One region of the Azospirillum fermentarium genome, then DNA from elsewhere that is predicted to be linked to it. Evidence: riboswitches for the same ligand, from Rfam matches in the RefSeq annotation. Region 1 holds a riboswitch; each other region holds the start of a gene.
What was found. A riboswitch is a leader RNA that binds a small molecule or an ion and turns the genes downstream of it on or off. The one in region 1 is predicted to bind cobalamin.

Region 1 (3,793 bases):
TCCCGGTTGCCGCCGGCAAAGGCCGCGCGCTGCACCGATTTGGACCGGCAGTAATACAGGCTTTTCAGCCCCCGCTCCCACGCGGTCCAATGCAGCATGTGCAGATCCCATTTGTCGATGTCGCCCGGCAGGTAGAGGTTGATCGACTGGCTCTGGCAGACAAAGGGGGTGCGGTCGGCGGCGAAATCCACGATCCACCGCTGGTCGATTTCGAACGCGGTGCGGAACACCGCCTTTTCATCGTCGCTCAGCACGTCCAGATGCTGCACCGATCCTTCGTGCTCGATGATCGACTGCCACACCGCGGGCGTGTCGGCGCCGCGCCCGGCCAGCAGCCGTTCCAGATGCGGGTTGCGCACCGAGATCGACCCTGACAGGGTTTTGTGGGTGTAGATGTTGGCCGGGATCGGTTCGATGCAGGCGCTGGTGCCGCCGCAGATGATGCTGATGGACGCGGTGGGGGCGATGGCCAGCTTGTGGCTGAAGCGGGCGCGGATGTTGCGGTCGGCGGCGTCGGGGCAGGGGCCGCGCTCGTCGGCCAGCCGCACCGACGCGGCGTCGGCGGCCCGCCGGATGGTGCGGAAGAAGCGCAGGTTCCACGATTTCGCCAAAGCGCTTTCAAAGGGAATGCCGCGCGCCTGCAGGAACGAATGGAACCCCATCACCCCCAGCCCGACCGAGCGTTCACGCATGGCCGAGTAAACCGCACTCTCCATCCCCTCCGGTGCGTCTTCGATGAAGCGGGTCAGCACGTTGTCGAGGAAGCGCAGCACATCCTCCACCAGCGCGCCGTCGCCGCTCCACTGATCCCAGGTTTCCAGATTGAGGGAGGCGAGGCAGCACACCGCCGTGCGCTCGTTGCCCAGATGGTCGGTGCCGGTGGGCAGGGTGATTTCGCTGCACAGGTTGCTGGTGGTGACGCGCAGCCCCAGATCCCGCTGGTGCCGGGGCAGCGCCCGGTTCACCGTGTCGCCGAACAGCAGATAGGGTTCGCCGGTCTGCAGCCGGGTTTCCAGGATCTTCTGCCACAGTTGGCGGGCGCTCAGCGATTTCAGCACCTCCCCCGTCTTGGGGCTTTTCAGGAGGAAGGGGGTGTCGCCGCGCACCGCCTCCATGAACGCATCGGTGATGACCACGGCGTGGTGCAGGTTCAGGCTCTTGCGGTTGAAATCGCCCGAGGACTTGCGGATCTCCAGAAACTCCTCGATTTCCGGGTGGTGGATGTCGAGATAGACCGCCGCCGACCCGCGGCGCAGCGACCCCTGGCTGATGGCCAGCGTCAGGCTGTCCATCACCCGGATGAACGGGATGATGCCCGAGGTGGTGCCGCAGCCCTTCACCGGCTCGCCGATGGACCGCACCCCGCCCCAATAGGTGCCGATGCCGCCGCCGTTGGACGCCAGCCGCACGTTCTCGTTCCACACGCCGACGATGCCGTCCAGCGAATCCGGCACCGCGTTGAGGAAGCATGAAATGGGCAGGCCGCGGGAGGTGCCGCCGTTGCTGAGAACCGGTGTCGCCGGCATGAACCACAGCCGCGACATGGCGTCATAGATCCGCTGGGCGTGGGCGGCATCGTCGGCATAGGCCGCGGCCACGCGGGCGAACAGATCCTGATAGCTTTCACCGGGGAGCAGATAGCGGTCGTCCAGCGTCGCCTTGCCGAACGCGGTCAGGAGCGCGTCGCGGCTGCGGTCGATGCCCACCACCGTGGGGGACGGCGGCGTCCAGCGTTCCAGCGGCGCGCGGGTGACCGCCCGGTCCAGCGGGCGCGGGGGCAGGGCCACCAGATTGCCGTGATCGTCGAAATCCCGGCCAAAGCTGTACGGGGTGGCCGTCTGGGCGGTGGGCAAGGCAAGCGCCGGCATCGGTGGTCATCCTGTCGTGGGGTTGGACGGGACGCACGGCAAGCACGGCTGCGGATGTGGGCCACGGGGATGGCGCACAGGCGCAAGCGCACCACCGGGACACCCCGCCCGTGGACGTTCGTTCGGTTACGGCAGGTCTCCTGGCTTGCGGGTCACAGCACGTCCGTCCGGCCTTCCCAGCGCCCGAGGGGCGCCAGTGACACGAAAACGGCGGACACGCTCTCCGCTTACAGTTGCGGGGGCAGCGCCGGCATCGTTCCCGGACGGGGACTCACCGGCTTCCCTCTTAGCCCTGTATCTTGTTGGATGCAGGGAACCATAACGCTAAATATGGTATGTCATGGAAACGGGGGCGTCAAGATCTTCTCTTGAGCGCCCCCGTTTCACACCGCGTGTGTTGCCTCAATGGCGGCGGAATGTCAATTCCGCGTCATCTCAATCCCACACCGGCGCCAGCCCGGCGGGGCTGACCAGCCGCCCGTCCGGCGTGGCAAGGGCGTGGATGGCGGCCATATCCTCCGGCGGCAGGGTAAAATCGAAAATGGCGGCGTTTTCCGCCGCGCGCGCAGCACTCACCGTCTTGGACAGGGCGACGACGCCGGGCTGCTGCACCAGCCAGCGCAGCACCACCTGGGCCACCGTCCGGCCGTGGCGGGCGGCGACGGCCCGAAGCCGTTCGTCGGCCAGGACTTTGCCGTCGGCCATGGCGTAATAGGCGGTGACGGCCATGCCCGCCGCGCGCGCCGCGCCGATCACCGCCGTCTGGTCGAGATAGGGGTGGTATTCGATCTGGTTGGTCACCAGCGGGGCGGCGGACAGGCGCCCGGCCTCGGCCATCAGGGCGGTGGAGAAGTTGGACACGCCGATGTGGCGCACCTTGCCCGCCTGCCGCACGGCGTTCAGCGCGCCGATCTGCTCGGCCAGCGGCACATCCGCGTTGGGCCAGTGGAGCAGCAGCAGGTCCACGTAATCGGTGCCCAGCTTGCGCAGGCTCTCATCGACCGAGGCGTGGAAGGCGCTGTCCCGGTAATTCTTCACCCACACCTTGGTGGTCAGGAAGATGTCGCCGCGGGGAACGCCGGACGCCGCGATGCCGGCGCCCACCGCATCCTCGTTGCCGTAGATCTGGGCGGTGTCGATGTGGCGGTAGCCGAGAGCGAGGACGGCGGGCACCATGCGGGCGGTGTCGGGCCCCGGCATGCGGAAGGTGCCGAAGCCCAGGGCCGGAATGGCGGCGCCGTTGGCGGTGACGGTGTGCATGGACGAAATTCCTTCTTCGCGTCTTTGATCAGGCGGTACGGAGAATGGGCCGGGCCGCCCGGCTGTCGAGGGCACCGCTCCACAGGGTCAGCACCAGCGCACCGGCCACCATGATCCCGCCGACCCACGGTGTGGACCCCAGCCCCAGGGGGGATGCGGCCACCAGACCGCCGATCCACGCCCCCAGCGCGATGCCCAGGTTGAAGGCGGCGATGTTGAGGGCGGACGCCGTGTCCACCGCACCGGGGCGGTGCCGCTGGGCCAGTTGCACCACATAGAGCTGCAGCCCCGGCACGTTGGCGAACGACAGGAAGCCCAGGGCCGTCAGCGTGACAAGCGCCGGCACCGCCGACACCTGCGTCACCGTGAACAGCACCAGCACGGCGGCCTGCGCCAGGAACAGCCCGGCCAGCGCCTTCACCGGGTTGCGGTCGGCGATGCGCCCGCCCAGCAGGTTGCCCGCGGCGATGGCCGCGCCATAGAGGATGAGGATCAGGCTGACGTGGGACGCGGCGAAGCCGGTGATCGTCTCCAGGGTCGTCGCCAGATAGGTGAAGGTGACGAAGGTGCCGCCGTAGCCCAGCGCCGTCATGCCGAACACCAGCAGGAGCCGCCCCGACCCCAGCACCCGAACCTGATCGAGGAGGGAGGCCGGCGGCGCCTTG
Region 2 (3,793 bases), 220 kb from region 1:
AACAGCAGGCGGTAGGTCAGCAGCGCCACGTCGGCCACCGCCGCCGGCAGCCCCAGCCCACGCAAAAGCCCGATCAGCCGGCTGGCCGGCGTGGTCAGGGTCAGCAGCGCCAGCGCCGCCACCGCCGCCAGCGACCGGCCCACCGGCACCAGCGCCGTTTCCACCCCGCCGGGCACCCAGCCCAGCGCCAGCCCGCCGCGCCAGTCCAGCGTCAGGGCCAGCGCCGGCAGGCTGGCCAGCAGAAACCCCGCCGGGGGCAGCAAGGCGGCGGCCAGGGCCGCGGGCGGCACGCGGGCCGACAGCAGCGCCAGCCCCACCGCCGCCGCGAACACCGCCGCCGGGGCCAGGGGCGGCGCCCCGGCCATGGCCGCCAGCATCAGCCCCAGGCTCAGCGCCAGCTTGCCGCCGGTGCCGCGGTCCTTCCACGCCGACAGATGGGCCGCCCGGTCAAGGGCGCGCATCGCGCGCGCGCCGCTGCGTGCCCTGCCGTCCGGTGTCCCCGTCCCGCCGGCGGGACCGGCGGCCCATGTAATAGCCCAGCAGCCACGCCCCCACTGCGGCCTGCCCCGCGAACAGCAGGCTTTCGATTTCCTTGCTGGGGGGCTCCCACAGGGGTTCCCACCAGGGGGTGTAGCCGGGCCTCACCTCTTCGATCACGCCGGACGCCTTGTCGTCGGAGCCGCCGAAGCTGGGCTTCTCCTCCCACGGCATGACCAGCGGCAGCAGGACGATGGCCGCGGCCAGCCCCAGGACGATGCGGTTGTCACGCAACATGGCCGGAATCCTTCTCTTCACCGCGCATTTCCGCCAGCAGGCGCAGGTCGTCGGCGCTGTTGCGCGACAGCCAGTTGACCACCGCCACCGTCAGCAGCCCTTCCACCACCGCCAGCGGCATCTGCGTCACCGCAAAGATCGACAGGAATTTCACCGACGCCCCCGTGAAGCCGGTGGCCGGATCGGGGAAGGCCAGCCCAAGCTGCAGCGCCGTGGTGACATAGGTGGCGAGGTCGCCCAGGAACGCCGCCAGGAACACCCGCACCGGCACCGACAGCCCCACGGCCCCGCCGCCGCGCACCATGGCCCACGCCACCCACGGGCCGACGATGCCCATGGAAAACACGTTGGCCCCCAGCGTGGTCAAGCCCCCGTGGGCCAGCAGCAGCGCCTGGAACAGCAGCACGATGGTGGCCATCAGCGTCATCACCGACGGGCCGAACAGCGCCGCCCCCAGCCCGGTGCCGGTGGGATGCGAGCAGCTTCCCGTCACGCTGGGCAGCTTCAGCGCCGACAAGAGGAAGGCGAAGGCGCCCGACGCCCCCAAGAGCAGCCGGGCCTCGGGCTTTTCCCGCACGATGCGGCGCAGGCGCACCGCGCCCACAATGACGAAGGGTGCCGACGCCGCCGCCCACCCGGCGGCGTGGAGAGGAGGCAGAAAGCCTTCCATGATATGCATGAACCAGACACTCCCAGTTGATCCGGGAGGCCAGGGGAACGATGGAGGGGAAAGCCGGCAGACCCGCGTCCGGTCCTCTGGGCGCGGGGCCGTCCTGATTCCACGCCACCGGGACACCCCGCCCGGAGGAACGACACGAGACAGCGGACGCCGGCAGGTCTCCTGGCTTGCGGGTCGCCGCCACCGCGCCGGCCTTCCCGGCCGTCACCGGCCAGTGGCACATCAGGGGCGCGGCGGCTCACCGCCTACAGTTGCGGGGGCAGCCATGGCTTGCGCGAGCCCCAAGGGGCCTGCGGCACCATGTTCCCTTTTCATCGCCGGCCCCCGCGGACGGGAGCCGGAGAACCGGCATCACGCCCGCGACGGTACGGGGCGGGGGCGGATGTTGTCAAGGAAGGCGTACAACCCTTCGGCTAACGCCCCAGCTTCGCCGTCTTGGCCGGGTCGATCCACCAGGTGTCGGGGAACAGGGTGCTGCGGAACTCCTGGTCATACTTGCGGGGCGTCGCGGGGATGCCGAAACGGTCCCACGCCGCCACCCAGCTTTCCGGGTTGTACCAGTGGGGCACCATGTAGAAGCTCCACAGCAGCACGCGGTCCAGCGCGCGGGTGGCGGTCTTCAGCGTGGCCTCGTCCCTGGCGGCGATGACCTTTTCCACCAGCGCATCCACGATGGGGTCGCGCACGCCGGGGTAGTTGAACGATCCCCGCTCCCCCGCCGTGGCCGAGCCGAAGAAGGCCCGCAGTTCGGTGGCCGGCGGGCTGGCGAAGCTGAAGTTGGTGACGATGACGTCGAAGTCGAAATCGTCCGACCGCGCCTCGTACTGGGCGGAATCGACGCTGCGCAGGCTGGCGTCCACCCCGGCCCGGCGCAGGGTTTCCACATAGGGCTGGATGATGCGGGACAGGCCGCCGCCCGCCACCTCCAGGACTTCCACCGTCAGCGGCTGGCCGGCGGCGTTGGCCAGACGCCCGTTCTTCGGCTCCCACCCCGCCTCTTTCAGCAGGCGCAGCGCCTCGCGGGTTTCGGCGCGGTTGTTGCCGGCGGGGTCGCCCGCGGGGGGTTGGAACGGCTGGGTGAACAGCCGCGGCGGCAGACGGTCCCGGTACGGTTCCAGCAGCGCCAGTTCGTCCGGCCCCGGCACCCCGCTGGCGCCATAGTCGGAATTGGGGAAGTTGGACAGGGTGCGGTGGTACTGCCCGTACAACAGCGTCTTCTGCGTCCAGGCGAAATTGAACAGCATCCCCAGCGCCTCGCGCACGCGGGGGTCGGCGAACTGGGGCCGGCGGGTGTTGAAACGGAACGCCTGCGCCCCCAGCGGCAGCGCCGAGGGGATCACCCGCTTGACCACCCGCCCGTCGGCCACGGCGGGAAAATCATAGCCGGTGGTCCAGCGCTGCGCCCGGTTTTCCACGCGGATGTCGTAGCCGCCGGCCTTGAACGCCTCGAACATCACGTCGTCGTCGCGGTAGAAATCCTGTTTGATGGTGCCGAAATTGTACAGGCCGCGGTTGACCGGCAAATCGCGGCCCCAGTAATCGGCCACCCGCTCATAGGTCAGCGCCCGCCCCGGATTGACCGCCACCGTGCGGTAGGGGCCGGAGCCAAGCGGCGCCTCCAGCACCGTCTTACCGATGTCGCGCCCGTTGGCGGTCCACCAATGCCGGGCCTCCGGCGCCATGACGGTGGCAAAGTCGATGACCGGCTTGATCTCCCCCCGGCTGGACAGGGTGATGCGCACGCGGCGGTCGTCCAGCGCCTCCACCGCCGTCACCTTGGCCAGGGCCGATTTGATGATGGGGCTTCCGTGGGCCTGGATGGCGTCCCAGGTGAAGGTCACGTCGGCGGCGGTGACCGGCACCCCGTCGTGCCAGCGGGCGCGGGCGTCGATGGTGAACACCGCCTCGCTGCGGTCGTCGGCCACCTGCACGCTTTCGGCCAGCCGGGCATAGGCGGCGTCAAGCTCCCACCCCGACCCCACCATCAGCGGATCGTGGGTCAGCCCGACCAGCCGCGGCAGCACGCCGCGCACCGGGATCGGGTTCAGCGTGTCGAAGGTGGGGGGGAAATTGGACGCCACCGTGACGGTGCCGCCCTTGGGCGCGTCGGGGTTGACGTGGGGAAAATGGGTGAAGCCCGTCTGGAACATCGGCTCGCCGAACTGGCGCAGCGCCGTGACCGGCGGCTCCAGCGTGGCCGCGGCGGCCGCTCCCGCCCACAGCAGCAGGGCGGCGGCGGGAAGGAGGCGGCGGGCCGTCATGCTCCGGCCCCCTCGACCCGCTGGCGGCGGTTTTCCAGCAGGTGGGCATCGACCATGCGCAGCAGGGAATCCAGCCGCT
Region 3 (3,793 bases), 290 kb from region 1:
CCACCAGCGACACCCAGTCGGTCAGGGCGTATTTGGTCTGGAACGCCCACGAGCTGTTCTTCTTCACCAGCGTGGGGTTCACTTCGCCGCCGGCCAGATCCAGGTTGCTCTCGCCGTAGCTGACGCCCAGCGTCAGCTTGTCGATGGGCTTCACGGTGCCCTGGACATAGAAACCGTCGCTGTCGCGCTTCTTGCCGGCGGCGGTGGCCGACAGGATGAACAGGCCGGTCGTGCCGATGCCTTCACCCGTGTAGTAATAGCCGGTCAGGGCGGCGGGGCCGTAGCTCAGCTTGGCGCCCATGTCGAAGCCGGTGCCGGTGTAGCTGGCCTGGGCGCCGGTCTGGTCGTGCTTTTGCGTGATGAAGCCGCCCCACAGGTGGCCGGTGGCCCCGCCCGCGGTGAAATCATAGGTCAGCTTGCCCTGGAAGCCGGGGGAATCGTTCACTTCCGTGCTGCCCGCCGTGACCATGGGCGTGAACACGCCCGCCGAGGCGGCAAAGCCGGCGAAGGTGGGGGTGGTGTAGGTGATCTGCGGCTGGAAATCGGTGTAGATGTAGCCCAGACCGATGCGGCCCAGCGAGGTGTTGCTGGGGTTGCTGTTGGCCGACGCCGTGCCCACGCCCAGCAGGGTCATGTCGTTGAGGATGGCGTCCGACCCGAACAGGCCGATGTCGCGGCCCACCTTCAGCTCACCCAGGCTCTTGTGCGCCACGGTCAGGTAGGTCTGGCGGAAATCGGCGCCGGAGGTGGTGAGCGCCTGGGGCTGGCCGGCGGAATTGGCGCCGCCGTTCCACGTCACGCTGTTGATGCCGGGGTAGATGCCGAAATGGGCGCCCAGGTCGAAGCCTTCCTGGGTGGTGGTGACGTCCACCTTCAGATAGCCGGGCAGCAGGCCGTTGCGCACGGACGAGCTGTTGCCGTTGGTGTTGACCACGCCGCCGGTCACCGCGGTGCGGGGGCCGCTGTCGCCGGAATCATGGACGTAGAAGCCGTTGATGGAGCCGGACAGCTGGATGTTCACATCCCCCACCTTCAGCCCCAGACCCTTGTCGGCCTTGCGCACGATGGTCTTGTCGTCGGCAACCGCCGCGGCCTTGGCCGCCTGCACCTGGGCGTCGGCCTGGGCCTTGGCATCGGCTGCGGCGCGGGCGGTCTCCACCTGATGGCGCTGGCTCAGCGTGTTGAATTCGCTGTTGGTCAGCACGCCCTTGGCGCGCAGGTGGGACAGCAGATCCTCGGTGGTGTCGGCCAGGGCCGGGGCGGCAAGTGCCAGCGTCAGGGCAACAGCACTGCTGCCCAGCATCACGATGTTACGCGCATTCATGGTATTCTTCCCCCTGGTTGGCCGGCGGTGTGGCGCCGTTTCCTTCAAGCAAAACCTGCCCGTTCCCGGAAAATCTTCTTTTTAAAGATTCGTCCGTGACTCGAAAGAATCGCCTTTTTCTGCGGCGATCGGCGGCGGACTCTAGGGATGATTCGGTTGTTTACAAATAAGACTTGGGTCTCATTGGTGGGCTTCGTGTGCCGGTGCGAGAACGCTTATTGTGCGAAGGAAGGATTTACAGCCATGTTCAGGCTGGCCCGGCTGGGGGAACGGGGCAAAAAACGGTGTGTTTGGCCAATACGCCTGCGGATTGACATCTCATCCGTTCGTTCACCTTTGGGTTTGGGCGGTGCGGTAGGGTGGAGCGGGGCGGGGCTATGGGGGATGATGGCGTCTCCTCCCTTCGGGGCATGACGCGGGCGGGTGGCGGCTTGTAAATCGCTCACGACCCTGCGATGCTGCGGCCCTTCCGATGGTGCCCCGCGCCATCCGCCGGTCTGGACGGTGCGGGGGTAAAAGGGAACGCGGTGCGGGGCGTCTTCTCCCCCCAAGGCCGCGGCTGCCCCCGCAACTGTGTGCGGCGAGCCATCCCCCGGATGCCACTGGTCCCCTGATGGGGCTGGGAAGGCGGGGGACCGGCGATAACCCGCAAGCCAGGAAACCTGCCACCGGACCGGTCCCGCCCAACGGGGGCCGGACCCATCACATCTGTCCGCCGGGTGGGCGGGGAAGGAAGGTTTGCGATGCACGGCATGACCGGGGGCGCCGTTCCCCCGCCCGATCCCCCTTTTTCTTGCAAAGGATAAGACCCATGCCGGCTTTGCCGTCGAAGATTCCCGCCACCGTCATCACCGGCTTTCTGGGGGCGGGCAAGACCACGCTGATCCGGTCGCTGCTGGAACAGGCCGGCGGGCGGCGTCTGGCGCTGATCATCAACGAATTCGGTGACGTGGGCGTGGACGGCGGCATCCTGCGCGCCTGCGGCGTGCCCGCCTGCACCGAGGACGACGTGATCGAGCTGGCCAACGGCTGCCTGTGCTGCACCGTGGCCGACGATTTCGTGCCGGCCATCGAAAAGCTGCTGGCCCGCGCCGAGCCGCCGGAACACATCATCATCGAAACCTCGGGCCTCGCCCTGCCCAAGCCGCTGGTGAAGGCGTTCAACTGGCCCGCCGTGCGCACCCGGGTCACCGTCGATGGGGTGGTGGCGGTGGTGGATGCCGCGGCGGCGGCCGAGGGCCGCTTCGCCCCCGACGCCGCGGCGCTGGCCGCCCAGCGCGCCGATGCCGGCACCGTGGACCACGAAACCCCGGTGGAGGAGGTGTTCGAGGATCAGTTGCTGTGCGCCGACCTGATCGTGGTCAGCAAGACCGATCTGGTGGACGGGGCCGGGCTGGCCAAGGTGGAGGAGCTGATCCGCGCCACCCTGCCGCGGGACGCCAAGATCGTTCACGGCCCCCATGGGCGTGCCGACGCCCGCGTGGTGCTGGGCATCGGTGCCGCGGTGGAGGACGACCTCGCCAGCCGTCCCAGCCATCATGAGACGGAGGAGGACCACGACCACGACGACTTCACCAGCTTCGTGGTCGAACTCCCCGACCAGACGGACGCCGAGGCGCTGGCCGCCCGCGTGGCGGTGGTGGCGGCGGCCCACGGGGTGCTGCGGGTCAAGGGCTTCGTCCATGTGCCGGGCAAGCCCATGCGGCTGCTGGTCCAGGGGGTGGGCGTGCGGGTGCAGACCCATTTCGACCGCTTCTGGAAGCCGGAGGAGGAACGCCGCAGCCGGCTGGTGGTGATCGGGGAAACCGGGCTGGACGTGGCCGCGGTGACCAAAGCGCTGGTGGAATAAGACCCCATGCACCTTTTGGCCGCCCGGCAGGATGACCTGACCGCCGAACCGCAGGCCGTGGACCTGGAACTGTCCCCGGCGGATCTGGTGGTGCTGTCCTTTTCCGACAGCGACCTGTCGGCGCTGGCCGCCGCGTGGCGGACCCGGCGGGCGGACTTGCCCACGCTGCGGCTGGTCACTCTGGCGCGGCTGGGGCACCCGCTGTCGGTGGACCTGTTCATCGACCGGGTGATCCGCCCGGCCCGCGGCGTGGTGCTGCGGCTGCTGGGCGGGGCCGGCTATTGGCGCTATGGCCTGGAACGGGTGGTGGCGGTGTGCCGGGAACAAGGCATTCCGCTGGCCGTGCTGCCCGGCGATGCCCGCCCCGACCCGACGCTGGAGGGGTGGAGCACGGTGCCGGCGGATGCCGTGTCCCGGCTGTGGCGCCTGTTCGTGGAGGGGGGGCCGGACAACGCCGCCTCGCTTTTGGGCTATGCCGCCACGCTGGCCGGGCATCCCGCCCCCTGGGCCGAGCCGGCGCCGGTGCCGCGCTTTGGCCGGTACGCGGGCTGGGCGGGCCGGGTGGAGGATGGCGGGCCGGTGGCGGCGGTGGTGTTCTACCGCTCCCACCTGCTGGCCGG

Region 2: another riboswitch for cobalamin. It lies ahead of M2352_RS23780 (energy-coupling factor ABC transporter permease); the one in region 1 lies ahead of M2352_RS22915 (ribonucleoside-diphosphate reductase subunit alpha).
Region 3: another riboswitch for cobalamin. It lies ahead of cobW (cobalamin biosynthesis protein CobW); the one in region 1 lies ahead of M2352_RS22915 (ribonucleoside-diphosphate reductase subunit alpha).

The regions. Positions count from the first base shown of each region.
Region 1 is NZ_JAOQNH010000003.1:590,082-593,874, forward strand. Features, by position in the region: gene M2352_RS22915 (ribonucleoside-diphosphate reductase subunit alpha) at 1-1,868, opposite strand, end outside; cobalamin riboswitch at 1,982-2,204, opposite strand; gene M2352_RS22920 (aldo/keto reductase) at 2,304-3,128, opposite strand; gene M2352_RS22925 (MFS transporter) at 3,157-3,793, opposite strand, start outside.
Region 2 is NZ_JAOQNH010000003.1:810,143-813,935, forward strand. Features, by position in the region: gene M2352_RS23770 (CbiQ family ECF transporter T component) at 1-461, opposite strand, end outside; gene M2352_RS23775 (energy-coupling factor ABC transporter substrate-binding protein) at 448-774, opposite strand; gene M2352_RS23780 (energy-coupling factor ABC transporter permease) at 764-1,453, opposite strand; cobalamin riboswitch at 1,589-1,818, opposite strand; gene M2352_RS23785 (extracellular solute-binding protein) at 1,867-3,714, opposite strand; gene M2352_RS23790 (hypothetical protein) at 3,711-3,793, opposite strand, start outside.
Region 3 is NZ_JAOQNH010000003.1:877,337-881,129, reverse strand. Features, by position in the region: gene M2352_RS24095 (porin) at 1-1,324, opposite strand, end outside; cobalamin riboswitch at 1,781-2,008, shown strand; gene cobW (cobalamin biosynthesis protein CobW) at 2,136-3,173, shown strand; gene cobN (cobaltochelatase subunit CobN) at 3,180-3,793, shown strand, end outside.